DNA from 4 places in the Pseudoalteromonas sp. K222D genome. Region 3 is predicted to be linked to each of the others. Evidence: predicted binding sites of a transcription regulator. Region 3 holds the regulator's gene; each other region holds the start of a gene.
The links. Region 3 encodes sigma-54, which starts transcription at its own class of promoters, with help from an activator protein. Its sites were predicted from a motif close to GTTGGCACGNNNNTNGNNT; they were not measured.
Positions count from the first base shown of each region.

Region 1: the regulator sigma-54 is predicted to act here: its motif matches at 1,096-1,114, upstream of J5X91_RS09445 (YggN family protein).
Region 2: the regulator sigma-54 is predicted to act here: its motif matches at 1,277-1,295, upstream of flgJ (flagellar assembly peptidoglycan hydrolase FlgJ).
Region 4: the regulator sigma-54 is predicted to act here: its motif matches at 1,563-1,581, upstream of J5X91_RS12295 (EF-hand domain-containing protein).

Region 1 is NZ_JAGGDL010000015.1:58,635-61,993, forward strand. Features, by position in the region: gene J5X91_RS09435 (glutathione peroxidase) at 1-451, shown strand, start outside; gene J5X91_RS09440 (hypothetical protein) at 578-763, opposite strand; gene J5X91_RS09445 (YggN family protein) at 1,152-1,946, shown strand; gene J5X91_RS09450 (PLP-dependent aminotransferase family protein) at 2,068-3,359, opposite strand, start outside.
Region 2 is NZ_JAGGDL010000018.1:59,346-62,704, reverse strand. Features, by position in the region: gene flgH (flagellar basal body L-ring protein FlgH) at 1-98, shown strand, start outside; gene J5X91_RS10630 (flagellar basal body P-ring protein FlgI) at 111-1,205, shown strand; gene flgJ (flagellar assembly peptidoglycan hydrolase FlgJ) at 1,333-2,328, shown strand; gene flgK (flagellar hook-associated protein FlgK) at 2,330-3,359, shown strand, end outside.
Region 3 is NZ_JAGGDL010000004.1:83,704-87,062, reverse strand. Features, by position in the region: gene ptsN (PTS IIA-like nitrogen regulatory protein PtsN) at 1-342, opposite strand, end outside; gene hpf (ribosome hibernation promoting factor) at 347-634, opposite strand; gene J5X91_RS03880 (RNA polymerase factor sigma-54) at 661-2,154, opposite strand; gene lptB (LPS export ABC transporter ATP-binding protein) at 2,224-2,949, opposite strand; gene lptA (lipopolysaccharide transport periplasmic protein LptA) at 2,946-3,359, opposite strand, start outside.
Region 4 is NZ_JAGGDL010000024.1:11,474-14,832, reverse strand. Features, by position in the region: gene J5X91_RS12305 (TrkH family potassium uptake protein) at 1-485, shown strand, start outside; gene J5X91_RS12300 (flagellar brake protein) at 525-1,196, shown strand; gene J5X91_RS12295 (EF-hand domain-containing protein) at 1,664-1,876, shown strand; gene J5X91_RS12290 (calmodulin) at 2,026-2,238, shown strand; gene J5X91_RS12285 (EF-hand domain-containing protein) at 2,307-2,522, shown strand; gene trkA (Trk system potassium transporter TrkA) at 2,598-3,359, opposite strand, start outside.

The sequences.
Region 1 (3,359 bases), on a different contig from region 3:
TAACACCATTAATTTTAGCGAGTTTGCTGGTAAAGTCGTGCTTATTGTAAACACGGCAAGCAAGTGTGGTTTTACCTACCAGTACGAGTCACTACAGGCTTTGCATAATAAATATGCTAGCCAAGGCTTAGTAATTTTAGGATTTCCGTGTAATCAGTTTAATCAGCAAGAACCCGGAGATGCACAGCAGATAGAGCAAGGATGTTTAATAAACTACGGGGTTAATTTTTTAATGGCCGCTAAAGTAGAGGTAAACGGAGAGCATGCTCATCCGGTATTTCGTTATTTGAAATCGACACAACCAGGCTTTTTAACTCGCAAAATAAAGTGGAACTTTACTAAGTTTTTAATCGCAGCAGACGGCTCACCAATTAAACGCTATGCACCCTTTACCAAGCCAGAAAAGCTAGAGCTCACCATTCAAAAAGCACTGCAACAAAGCAATAAGTAACGCCGCTTAAAAGTAATAAAGAGGCACACAGCCTCTTTATTGCCAATCTAATCAAAATTTAAACATACATAAAAGCGTACATTTAGAGTCTAATTCACATTGGTACTTTAGTTATACTAGCGCAATTTAATCGGTGTAATCGCTTAAATCGTCTTCGCCTAGGTTTTTACGCAAGCGCTTTTGCTCAAGGTAGTCTTCCAACTTTTTCTTAACCTTTTGCTTGTTCTTATCGTGCTGATTACGCCCGAGCATTTCGTACTCGTCTTCAACAAAATCGTCATCTAGCGCATCGTAACTAAATGTCTTACCCACAACCCACTCCATAAAGTGTTTGAGACCAACCAAGGATTTTATAATCGCAATAATTGGTAAAATTAAAATGTTCGACACATAAAGTGCAATGCAGTTTAGCGCCAAAATAAAGCCATGTAGCTATCTTAAATAGCCTCCATGTCAATACTGTGAATAAATAGCGCTAAATTCGCTTTATGGAAAGTGAGAGTTTTTTATCGTATCGATAAATAAAATTAATTACTGCTCTAGCTTTAGCCAATTTGACTAAAAAATAGTTTTTTTATAATAAACCTTTGCTATAGACAATACTAAAAATAAAACCAACCTATTGTTTAATATAATAAAAAAACATTGGCACTAAACTTGTTATTACTTATTTATCATCAATAAAAAACTGAGAATAAATATGAAAAAATTACTATTAATGAGCACTTTAATATGTGCACCTGCCGTTGTGGCACATAATGATAACGATTCAACAGTGTCATTTAATAATGAGCAATGTAATGTAGAATTTAAAAATGATGTACGTATTAAGCCTGACGAACTAGAGATTTTTACCGCCAATAAGCAAACTATGCAATTTAATACCAATGGCAATTTAACCATTAATGGTGAATCGGTAGCGCTTAATCATTCCCAGCAAAAGGCGCTAACTCAATATTCAGATAGTTTACGCACGCAATTACCCGAAGTAGCAAATATAGCCTTAGAAGGCGTTAAAATTGCAGGTGTTGCACTGCAAGAAGTTGCTAATGCTTTTAATATTGATGGCCTCGATAATATCTCATCGTTAATGGACGACATTAAACTTGAAGTACAAAATACTTTTTATCAACAAGACACCTTTGTTATGGGCCAGCAAAGCTTTAACCAATTTGGTGAAAACTTTGAGCAGCAGTTTGAACAACAAATAGAGACCGCTGTTGAGTCTGCTGTAATGCAATCTATGGGGAGTATTTTAGTTGCTTTAGGTTCTGAATTACTTGGCTCAGGAGGCGACATGCAAGCCTTTGAACAACGTATGGAAAATATGGGTACGCAAATAGAAGAAAAAGTAGAGCAGCATGCCGATGCGCTCGAAAAACGTGCCAATGCCTTATGCGAAAATTTTGCCAATATAGCTAAACAAGAAGAGCAGCTAGTAGTACAAGTACCTGAACTTAAAGGTTACCAATTATTTAGCTTTAAACAAAACTAGTTTACAAACTTCACTTAGGTAATTATTTAACATCCCTTTGCAGCCGTTACGCTTAACTTAACGGCTGTTTTTTATTGTGCCGAAAAACTTGTTACAAGCTGTTGTTCCCCTTTAAATTAGGCTACTTTTTTGCTAGTAAGGTAAGTTTACCTAGTGTGACAATTGCTTGCTCTATTTGCTCACTCCACTGCACACCATAGCTTAGCCTTATACAGCTTTTGTATTTATTTGAAGCTGAAAATATCAACCCTGGAGTAATGCTTATACCTACCTCAAGCGCTAATGAAAATAGCTTTTGGCTATCATACTCGCAGCCTAAGTCTAACCAAATAACACAGCCACCTTGTGGATCGCTGATCCGTGTACCTTTTGGCATGGCTTGCTGTAAGCAACGTCGCATATGCTCTTTATTCGTACGTAAACGCTGCCTAAGTACTTTTAAATTACGATCGTATTCACCGCTAAAAACAAATTCTGATAACGTCCATTGATTAATTAGTGAGGTAGAACAACTCAATGCTCTTTTATAACGCCTAGCTTGCCCTGCAAATTTCCCCGCAATAAGCCAACCAACACGATAACTAGGGGCAGCCGTTTTAGAAAAAGACGAACAACTTAGCACCAAGCCTTTTTTGGAATACGCTATAGCAGGTGTACCTCGTTTGGGTGTAAAGTATAGGTCGCCATATACGTCATCTTCAATGAGCACTACGTTATGGCTTTCAACTAGTTCCACCAGCTGTTCTCGATTTTTATCTGGCATAAAACTACCAACCGGATTACTAATAGCCGTAGAAAATAAGCACGCTTTAATATCCTGCTCATTAAGCGCCTGCGCTAAATCGTTTAGCCAAATACCATTATCTGGGCATAAAGGTATTTCAAGTGCTTTAAGGCCTAAACTTTCTATTAACTCTATAATTCCGTGATAGCAAGGGCTCTCTATGGCCACTACGTCACCGGGCTTAGTTACGCATTTGAGTGCAATTGCCAATGCTTCTTGCGCGCCATTAGTGATCACCATTTCATCCATATTAATGCCAATGCCAAAGTTTAAATAGCGATGAATAAGTTGCTTTTTTAACGGTGCATAACCATCCAGTGGCCCGTAATTAATAGCGCTACTACCGGCAAGCGTCATTACTCGGCGCATATTTCTGGCTAAGGCTTTATCGGTTGGTGCTGCAGCAACCGGGTTAGCTACTCCAAAAGGCACCACATGGGCCTGATGAATGGCTGTGTATACCTGCTCAATCAGCGCCTGCTTGTTTACAATCACGGGCTCGCGGCTCAGCTTAACCCGTTTTGGTAAGCTGCTTGCCATGTTAACGGCTTTTAAAAAGTAGCCTGACTTTTCGCGTGCCTCTATAACCCCTTGTTCCTCTAGCGCTTGATAGGCCTGCTTTACCGTAG
Region 2 (3,359 bases), on a different contig from region 3:
ATGCACGAATTCAATATTCGGGCAAAGGGCAAACTCAAGAAGCGCAAAGTGCCGGTTGGCTAACACGCTTTTTTAGTAGCTCACTTTTTCCTTTTTAGAGGACATTCATTATGAATGTATTTAAAGTTTTTTGTTTAATGGTGTTACTTGGCTGGCAACGTCCTGCCATGGCCGAGCGCATTAAAGATGTGTCTATGGTTGAGGGCGTACGCTCAAACCAATTAGTAGGCTATGGCCTAGTTGTTGGCTTACCTGGTACGGGCGAGCAAAGCCGATTTACCGAGCAAAGCTTTAAAGGCATGTTAAACAGCTTTGGCATTACGTTACCAGCAAGCTTAAAACCAAAAATTAAAAACGTGGCTGCGGTTGCAGTGCATGCAGAGCTACCGCCTTTTAGAAAGCCCGGGCAAACTATAGATATTACCGTATCATCTATTGGTAGTGCAGGTAGTTTACGCGGTGGTACTTTACTACAAACCTTTTTAAAAGGGGTCGACGGCAACGTATACGCTATTGGCCAAGGTAGTTTAATTGTAGGTGGTTTAGGCGCAGAAGGGCTTGATGGCAGTAAAGTCGTTATAAACACGCCAACAGTGGGGCGTATTCCAAATGGCGCAACCGTTGAGCGCGCAGTTAAAAGCCCATTTATGCAAAACGACTATATTACTTTTAACTTAAATCGCCCAGACTTTACTACCGCCAAGCGATTAGAAAAAACCATAAACGATTTAGTAGGCCCAAATAGTGCCCAAGCACTCGATGCAGCGTCTATTAGAGTGATTGCCCCAAGAGACGCCTCGCAGCGCGTGTCTTATTTATCAACGCTCGAAAACCTAGAGTTTACCCCAGCAGATACAGCGGCAAAAATTATCGTTAACTCGCGTACCGGTACTATTGTTATTGGTAAAAACGTAAAGCTACAACCTGCGGCTATTACCCATGGTGGCTTAACAGTAACTATTGCGGAGCAACAAAACGTATCGCAACCTAATGCTTTTAGCGATGGCGATACCGTTGTTACTCAGCAAAGTATTATAGATATAAAACAAGACGACTCACGGGCATTTGTATTTAACCCTGGAGTGAGCCTAGATGACCTAGTACGCGCTATAAACGAAGTAGGCGCCGCACCTGGCGATTTAATGGCAATACTAGAAGCCCTAAAAGAAGCCGGCGCAATAAACGGCCAGCTAGTTGTAATTTAAAACAATGTAATGCTATCGGTGGTCAGTTTTAAAAGCTGACAACCGATGGCATATAGCTCCACACTTTCCCCTCTGGCTCAATTTTTGCATTGCTTTATACATTATTCATTATTGTGTCAAAAAGCTGATGGAAACAAATCACCTCGATAAGCAAAACTTTTTTGATTTAGGTAACTTAAACGCTTTGCGTAAAGATGCCCTAAACAGTGGCGACGCGTCTAGTGATGCCTCAAAAGCGGCTCTCAAAAAAGCAGCGGCACAATTTGAAGCTATATTTACGCAAATGTTGCTTAAAAGCATGCGCAAAGCCAGCGAAGCCTTCGAAGACAAAGAAAGCCCATTAAATTCAAGTAGCGTAAAGTTTTTTGAAGAAATGCACGATCAGCAACTTTCATCAGAGCTCTCGTCTAATGGTTCATTAGGGCTTGCCGACTTAATAGTGCAGCAACTTTCTCCTACGGCAAAAAATTACACTCCAGCGTCAGTACTCAGAACCAGTAACGATCTTTTAAGCGATCAGCGTGCTGGCATAGAGTTGCCGCAGCAACAGCGTAAAAAAGCCGTAACTGAGCCTGTAGATAAAAGCGCTATGAACACCGAAAAGCCAGAAGTAGCTAAGCCAAACTTTGAAACGGCCGAAGAGTTTGTAAGTTCGGTATGGGAGCATGCTAAAACAGCGGCTAAAAAAATTGGTTTAAACCCTGCCGTTATGGTGGCTCAAGCAGCGCTTGAAACCGGTTGGGGTAAGCATATTATTAATAAAAGCGACGGTAACAGCTCAAATAACTTATTTAACATTAAGTCAGATAAAAGCTGGCAGGGTGAAAAAGCTAACAAAGTAACCTTAGAGTTTGAACAAGGTGCTGCAGTTAAAAAACAAGCCAGTTTTAGAGCTTACGACTCAATAAAAGACAGCGTAAACGACTTTGTTGATTTTTTAACTCAAAACCCACGCTATCAACAAGCATTACAAAATACCGGCAAACCGGCAGCGTTTTTAGACTCATTACAACAAGCCGGTTATGCAACAGACCCAAATTATGCGGATAAAATAAAGCGCGTACTTAACAGTAGCGAGCTAAAAAATATTGCAACAAACGTGATCCGCCAAGGAGTAAAGTAACATGTCGTTTAATTTATTAAACATTGCTAATTCAGGAATAAGAGCAAACACTGATCTGTTGCAAACAACCAGTAAAAATATTGCCAATGTAAATACCGATGGCTATGTGCGCGAGCGTACAGAGCATGGCACCATGATCGACAATCAAGTTGGCAAAGGTAATACCTACAGGTTACTTAATGAATTTGCACAAAAACAATTAAACAGAGACACCTCAAATAAAACGTTTTTTGATCAGTTTGTAAGTGAAGCAAATCGGGTAGATACGTTATTTTCGCAAGAAGCGAATAGCTTATCGACCGGTATTAATTCGCTATTTAATAAAGTGCAAGAAGCGCTTAATCAGCCATCGTCAACGGTTGCACGTTCGTTAGTAATGACTAACGCCGACAGCTTAATAAGCCAAATGGATAGGTTGTCGGGAATAGTGCTGGATCAAAAAAATGTTGTAAATGAACAGCTCGAAATATTCTCCGATGAAGCCAACACCTTAATTCAAAAAATAGGATCGTTAAACCAACAAATAGCAGGTGTTAATGGTACTAACAACGCATCTGCTGCAAGCGGCACATATAACGAGCGCGACAAAGCGATTCGCGATTTATCAGAGTTAATCGACATTGAAACGCTTGACGGCCCCAATGGTGAAAAACTTGTTTTTATGGGTAGCGGTGAAGCGGTTGTAATGCAAAACGGCTCGTTTAACTTGTTTTCGATGCGCGGCGACCCCGATCCAAATTTTAAAGAACTGCGCTTAGATGTAAATGGCGGCAAAGCTGTGCCGCTTGAAGTTGATGCCAGTAAATTAAAAGGCAAAATAGGTGGTTTACTTGCCTTCAGAGACGATATTTTAGTACCTGCGCAAAATCAAATAGGCCAAATGGGTTTAGCGTTAGCTGATGCATTTAATCAGCAAAATCACTTGGGAATGGATGCTAACGGTAAATTGGGTGGCGATATATTCAATATACCTACGGCAAAAGGCTTTGCCTATCAAGCTAATACCGGTGGTGCTGGGGTTAGTGCAACAG
Region 3 (3,359 bases):
CAAGTGCTGCTGGTTATCGCCATCGGGCACTATAAGTGCAACAAAAATATCAACTGGACGATTATCAATTGCATCAAAATTAATAGCGGTTTCGCTTATTAAAATTAAGGCAAGAGGTTCCTGCGCCCCGCTCATACGGCCATGTGGAATTGCTATTCCTCGGCCAATACCGGTACTGCCTAGCTTTTCTCTTGCCAATAAAGCAGTGAGAATATCTTGCTGGGGTAAATACGGCATTTTTTTATGCGCGAGTTCACTGATGAATTCTAAAATTCTTTTTTTACTATTAAAAAGGACCACAGCTTTGCTGCAGTCCTGGCATATAAGTGAGCTTAATTTCATAGTGTTAGTGTCGAGCAAACTTCTCTTTGTGTTTAATTACTTGACGATCGAGTTTGTCAATCAACGAGTCAATGGCAGCGTACATATCTTGGTGTTCGGTCGATGCAAATAGCTCAGCGCCACTTACAAAAATTGTTGCTTCAGCTTTTTGACTTAATTTTTCTACATCGAGAATAACATGCACATTAGTTATGTGATCTGAGTGTCTTTGCAGCTTTGCAAATTTATTATTTACATAGTCTCTTAATGAGTCTGTAATGTCTACATGACGACCAGTTAAGTTTAGTTGCATCAGCATTTTCCTCTTTGTTGTACGTCTTAAATCAAGCTTTTACGTTGATTCGACGGGGGAATAGCCAGAGATTCGCGATATTTTGCAATTGTCCGTCTAGCTACTTTAATTCCTTGCTCAGCCAATATATCTGCAATCTTGCTATCACTCAATGGTTTGGCTAAGTTTTCTGCAGCTATCAACTTTTTAATCAAGGCACGTATAGCAGTTGATGAACATTCGCCACCATTTTCGGTGCTTACATGGCTTGAAAAAAAGTACTTAAGCTCAAAAATGCCACGTGGAGTGTGCATGAATTTTTGTGTAGTGACCCGTGAAATAGTCGACTCGTGCATTTCAACTATTTCGGCAACATCGTTTAAAACCATAGGTTTCATGGCTTCTGGGCCATGTTCAAAAAACGCTTGTTGTTGCTTAACAATACAATTAGTTACTTTTAGGAGTGTTTCGTTTCTACTTTCTAGGCTTTTAATAAACCATTTAGCTTCTTGTAAGTGCGAGCGAATAAATTGGCTGTCACCACTGGACTTTACCGTACGAGACATAGCAGCATATTGGCTGTTAACACGTATTTTTGGCATGCTATCTGGGTTTAGCTCTACCACCCAGCGGCCTTTTATTTTTTTAACAGATACGTCAGGTATAACGTATTCAGATTCTTCTCTGACAATAGTATCCGCAGGCTTAGGATTAAGCGTATGAATAAGTGTCATTATTTCTTTAAGCTCTTCTTCTTTGAGCTTAGTTTTTTTCATTAACGTACGATAGTCGCGAGCAGCGAGTAAATCGATATGATCAGTTAACACCATTTTTGTTTCGTTAATATAAGGGGTGTCTTTATCAAATTGGTTTAATTGAATACATAAGCATTCTTGTAAGCTGCGAGCTGCAATACCAACAGGATCAAATAATTGAATGCGCTTTAGCACTGCTTCTATTTCATCTAGTTCTACTTCGTGTTCGTCATCACTTTCTTGATTAAAGCTTGCTAAAAGGTCTTCGCAACTGATAGTTAAAATACCAGAGTCATCTACGGCTTCAACAATAGCTATGGCAATAGCTTCGTCTATAGGACTAAAAGGAGTGAGCTGTAATTGCCACATTAAGTACTCATGCAGAGTTTCGGCTGATGCACCTTGATAAATAGATTCATCTTCAGGCATTGGCCCCGATGAAGAGGCAGGCGCTGCGCTCATATATTCATCCCATGATACATCCATGGCCATATCGTCGCTTATGGTGTCTTTGTTTAGTGCTTCACCGCTATCTTGCTCATACTCGCTCGGGGTGTCATCGGCAGAGGCACTAACAGTAATATCATCTGCTTTTTGCTCGTTTTTACCAGCTGATTCTTCCGTGTAATCTTGCTCATCAACTTCTAGTAGCGGGTTGCTATCAAGTGCTTCTTGTATTTCTTGCTGGAGATCCAAGGTACTAAGCTGCAATAAGCGAATAGCCTGTTGCAGTTGCGGAGTCATTGTAAGTTGCTGGCCCATGCGCAGCTGTAATGATTGCCTCATTTATCTCTAACAATCCTTATAAATTGATATGATTAATCTTAGCAGATGCTTATAGTAATAACATAAATATTACAGTTTGAACTGCTCGCCTAAATAAACATCACGTACTGTTTTATCGTTTAATACAAATTCAGGAGTACCAGATGCAATTAGCTCACCATGAGAAACAATGTAGGCTTTTTCGCAAACATCAAGGGTTTCCCTTACATTGTGGTCGGTAATTAGCACGCCAATACCACGGTTTTTAAGGTGTTCTATAATTTTTTTAATATCGAGTACTGAAATAGGATCCACGCCAGCAAAGGGCTCATCAAGTAATATAAATTTAGGATCTGCAGCTAAAGCACGTGCTATTTCTACGCGGCGGCGTTCACCACCAGATAACGCCATGCCTAAGCTGTCGCGAATATGTTGCAGGCTAAATTCGTCCAGCAAGCTATTTAGGGTTTCTTCTCTGGCTTGTTTGTTTAGTTGCTTACGCGTTTCTAAAATAGCCATTAAATTTTGATACACAGTGAGCTTTCTAAAAATAGACGATTCTTGTGGTAAATAACCAATACCTAAACGAGCACGGCTGTGCATAGGAAGTAGGGTAATATCGTTATCATCAATTAATATTTTGCCTTTGTCACTAGGAACTAAGCCTACAATCATGTAAAAGGTTGTGGTTTTACCAGCACCATTTGGACCAAGTAAACCAACAATGCTCCCTGCTTTTACTTCAAGGCCTACATTTTTAACAACTTCACGGCCTTTATAGCTTTTTGCTAATAGCTCTGCTTTTAATGTACTCATGGCTGACCTTTATTGAGTTTTTGTTCTTTTTTTACGTCTATAGGCACTAAAATAGTGTGCACCCGATCAGTTGAGTTTTCATCTTTTTCAGCACTTATAAGCTGTTGCTCTATATCGTAGGTGATACTTTTAGCCGTAATTTTTTGCCCAGCTTGAGAAATGTTTGCATCTCCTACTAGGGTTAAAAAACGTTTCGCTACATCGTAACGTACTTCGTTAGCGCTGGCGCTCATGACAGTGCCATCTGCTTGCTTTTCTTCAAAATATGCAGGGCTGCCTGTGGCAATTAATAGTTGTTTATTATCGCCAAGTTCGTCGCGCTTATGTACTTCTAAACGATCGGCGGTGATACGACGATTACCGTGGATAATCTCTACGTTTTTTTCAAAAATACCAACATTTTCTTTTAG
Region 4 (3,359 bases), on a different contig from region 3:
CCGATAACTTTTCGGCTTGGCCATTATTTTTACCAATACTGCTTATATTTTCGAGCTTTATAGGTGGCTGTGCGGGCTCTACCGGTGGCGGTATGAAAGTGGTGCGCGTATTCTTACTATACTTACAAGGCGTGCGAGAGCTTAATAGGCTAGTGCATCCTCGGGCTATATATTCTATCAAGTTAGGCAGCAAAGCGTTGCCAGACAAAGTAGTAGAAGCTGTATGGGGGTTTTTCTCAGCGTACGCATTGGTGTTTATAATTATTATGCTAGCGCTGATGGGAACCGGTATGGATAACATTACAGCATTTTCTGCTACTGCAGCGTGTTTAAATAACCTTGGCCCGGGCTTAGGAGATGTTGCATCGCACTATGGGTCTATTAGTGATGGTGCTAAATGGTTGCTTACTATTGCTATGGTATTTGGCCGTTTAGAAATATTTACTTTATTAGTGCTGTTTACGCCTACATTTTGGCGCGGATAATTTAATTGTTAGTTTATAAAGAGTATTAGGGAAAAGGATATGCCAACAACTAACCTAGAAAAGTTACACCAAATAATGTCTGGTGCCATGGTTGATCTTGAAATTTTAACACCAACAGCCAGCAAGCGTGTAAAAACAGAGTTTATAGGTTTGCTCGAAAATCGATTTATTATTTTAAACTATCCGAGCTCAAAGCGCCTGCCTACAGCAAGCGACTACCTGCACGATGGGGTAATGGTGGTAGTAAGAGCACTAATAGAGGGAAGTGGTGGGCAGGTTATCGCTTTTCGTCAGCAAATAATGTCAGTTGCATCTCATCCCGCACGCTTACTTTTTATTAATTACCCAAAGCAAGTGCAGTTATTCGATTTACGCTCGCAAACTCGTATACCTACCTTATTATCGGCCAAGCTAAAACTTAGTGATGACAGGATACTCGACGGGGTAATTAAAGATATTTCGCTAACGGGCGTAAAGTTTGATCTTAAAGACAAAACCCAGGCTGAAAATATTAAAGGGATGCAATGCTCAATCATCCTCGATAGTAGTAATAAGCAAGTTAAAGACTTTCAGGGAGAAATTTGTAGCGTGAAAGAACACGTTCAAGGTGCTTACTGTGGAATAAAGCTATTAGCCAGCGAAGAAGAAATGAAAAGCTTTATGGGGGATCACTTTATTGACCCTTCAATACTCCAATCAGAAACCGAGTAACTGTACATTTCGCTATTTTGCAACAAAATAGCGATTTATTAAATTTAATTTTAAATAACGCATACCTGCATTGATAAAAATAAAATAATCTATAAAAACAATAATTTATAAAAGTAAAAGCTATTGGTTATTTTCATTTCAAAAATTATTCAGCTGTAACCGAGTTGAATACCTCAGCTAAACAGTCTCCTTACAGTGTGTATTTATAATCTGTGGCATTTTTTGTTTTTTGTAAGGCATTGAATTTGTTCGAACTTATTGTTTGGGCTTAAAGTGTGTTGCAAAAAGGCAACAAAAATAGATAGTTAATTATCACCTTTAAGTGCATGTTACCTTTAACTAATTGAAGTTATTGATGTTTTAAATGTTGGCATCGAAGTTGTAATAGTTAAGCTGTATTGCATTAAACGTGATTTAAAGTGAAGCACTTAATCGCAGTTAACATAAACTTTGAAGGAAGATTGATTATGAAAACATTAAATAAAACGTTAGCACTTATCGCTCTAGCATCGTCATCAGCCGCTTTTGCAGCAAGTGATTTTGATGCCCTTGATGTAGATGGTAATGGCGCAATTAGTCAAAGCGAAGCTGCTGTTGATGCAGAGTTAATGAGTATTTTCTCAGAGCTTGATACTGACCAAAACGGTGAGTTATCAAAAGAAGAATTTTCTAAAGCATAAGCAAAATGCAAGGTTGATAAAATTCTGTGTTGCCAAAGACAACCTAAGTAAGCAAGGGAGCTTATGAAAAAGAATAACAAGGAAAGTATAAACCTTAGTATATCTAATTTTTTGATAAAGCATTGAATAACATAGTAAAGGATTAAATTATGAAACAGTTAAATAAAGCACTCGCACTTATCGCTCTAGCATCGTCATCAGCCGCTTTTGCAGCAAGTGATTTTGATACCCTTGATGTAGATGGTAATGGCGCAATTAGCCAAAGTGAAGCGTCGGTAGATTCCGATTTAATCGCACAATTTGCAGAGTTAGATACAGATGGTAACGGTGAGCTTTCTAAAGCAGAGTTTGCTAACTACTAATTACTTTTTCGGTTATTTTTCACAGCCAGGGATTTCTGAGAAGGACCTCTCATTTTTAGGAGATTATTATGAAAGTATTAAATACATCACTTGCGATTTTAGTTTTAGCGTCTTCAGCAGCAGCCTATGCAGCAGTGGATTTTGCCTCTTTTGATACCAACGGCGATGGTGTTATTTCTCAGCAAGAAGCTGCGGCAAATACACAGTTAGTAAAAATATTTGATCAGCTAGATACTGACGGTAATGGCGAACTTTCTAAAGAAGAGTTTGCCAAAGTACAATAAAGCTTTAGTACCCTATATTAAAAAAGCAGCTTAACTAAGCTGCTTTTTTGTGTTTAAAGTACCAACAATGTACTGCTATAAAAATATAGCGCTCACCTGAAATAGTTTTTCTACAATATTAATGTGCTTTTTATCAATTAAGAACATGATGACATGGTCGCCCGACATAATAATGGTATCGTCGTGGGCAATAAGCACGTCGTCGTTACGTACTACAGCACCAATGGTAGTACCTGCTGGGAGTTTTATATCCCTTACAGTTCGGCCAACTACTTTAGATGTGTTTTCATCACCATGGGCAACAGCTTCAATAGCTTCAGCTGCACCTTTGCGTAGTGAATATACGTTAACAATATCGCCGCGGCGAACATGAGTAAGTAATGCCGAAATAGTGGCTTCTTGTGGTGAAATTGCAATATCAATATCGCCGCCTTGTACTAAGTCAACGTATGCACTGCGTTGAATAAGTACCATGGTTTTTTGTGCGCCCATACGTTTTGCTAGCATGGCCGACATTATATTTACTTCATCATCGTTGGTTACCGCAATAAACACATCAACCTGATCTATATGCTCTTCTGACAATAGCTCTTGGTCTGACGCATCTCCGCAAAAAACAATCGTGTTGTCGAGCATTTCAGAGAGTTGCTCGGCGCGCTCTTTGCTGCGCTCAATTAATTTTACACTGTGATTTTTTTCCAGTGAGCGCGCTAGGCCTGCGCCTATATTACCGCCACCAGCAATCATAATGTTTTTATATGAACGCTCTAACCTTTGGAGTTCGTTCATAACGGCGCGGATGTGTTTAGTGGCTGCTATAAAAAACACTTCATCATC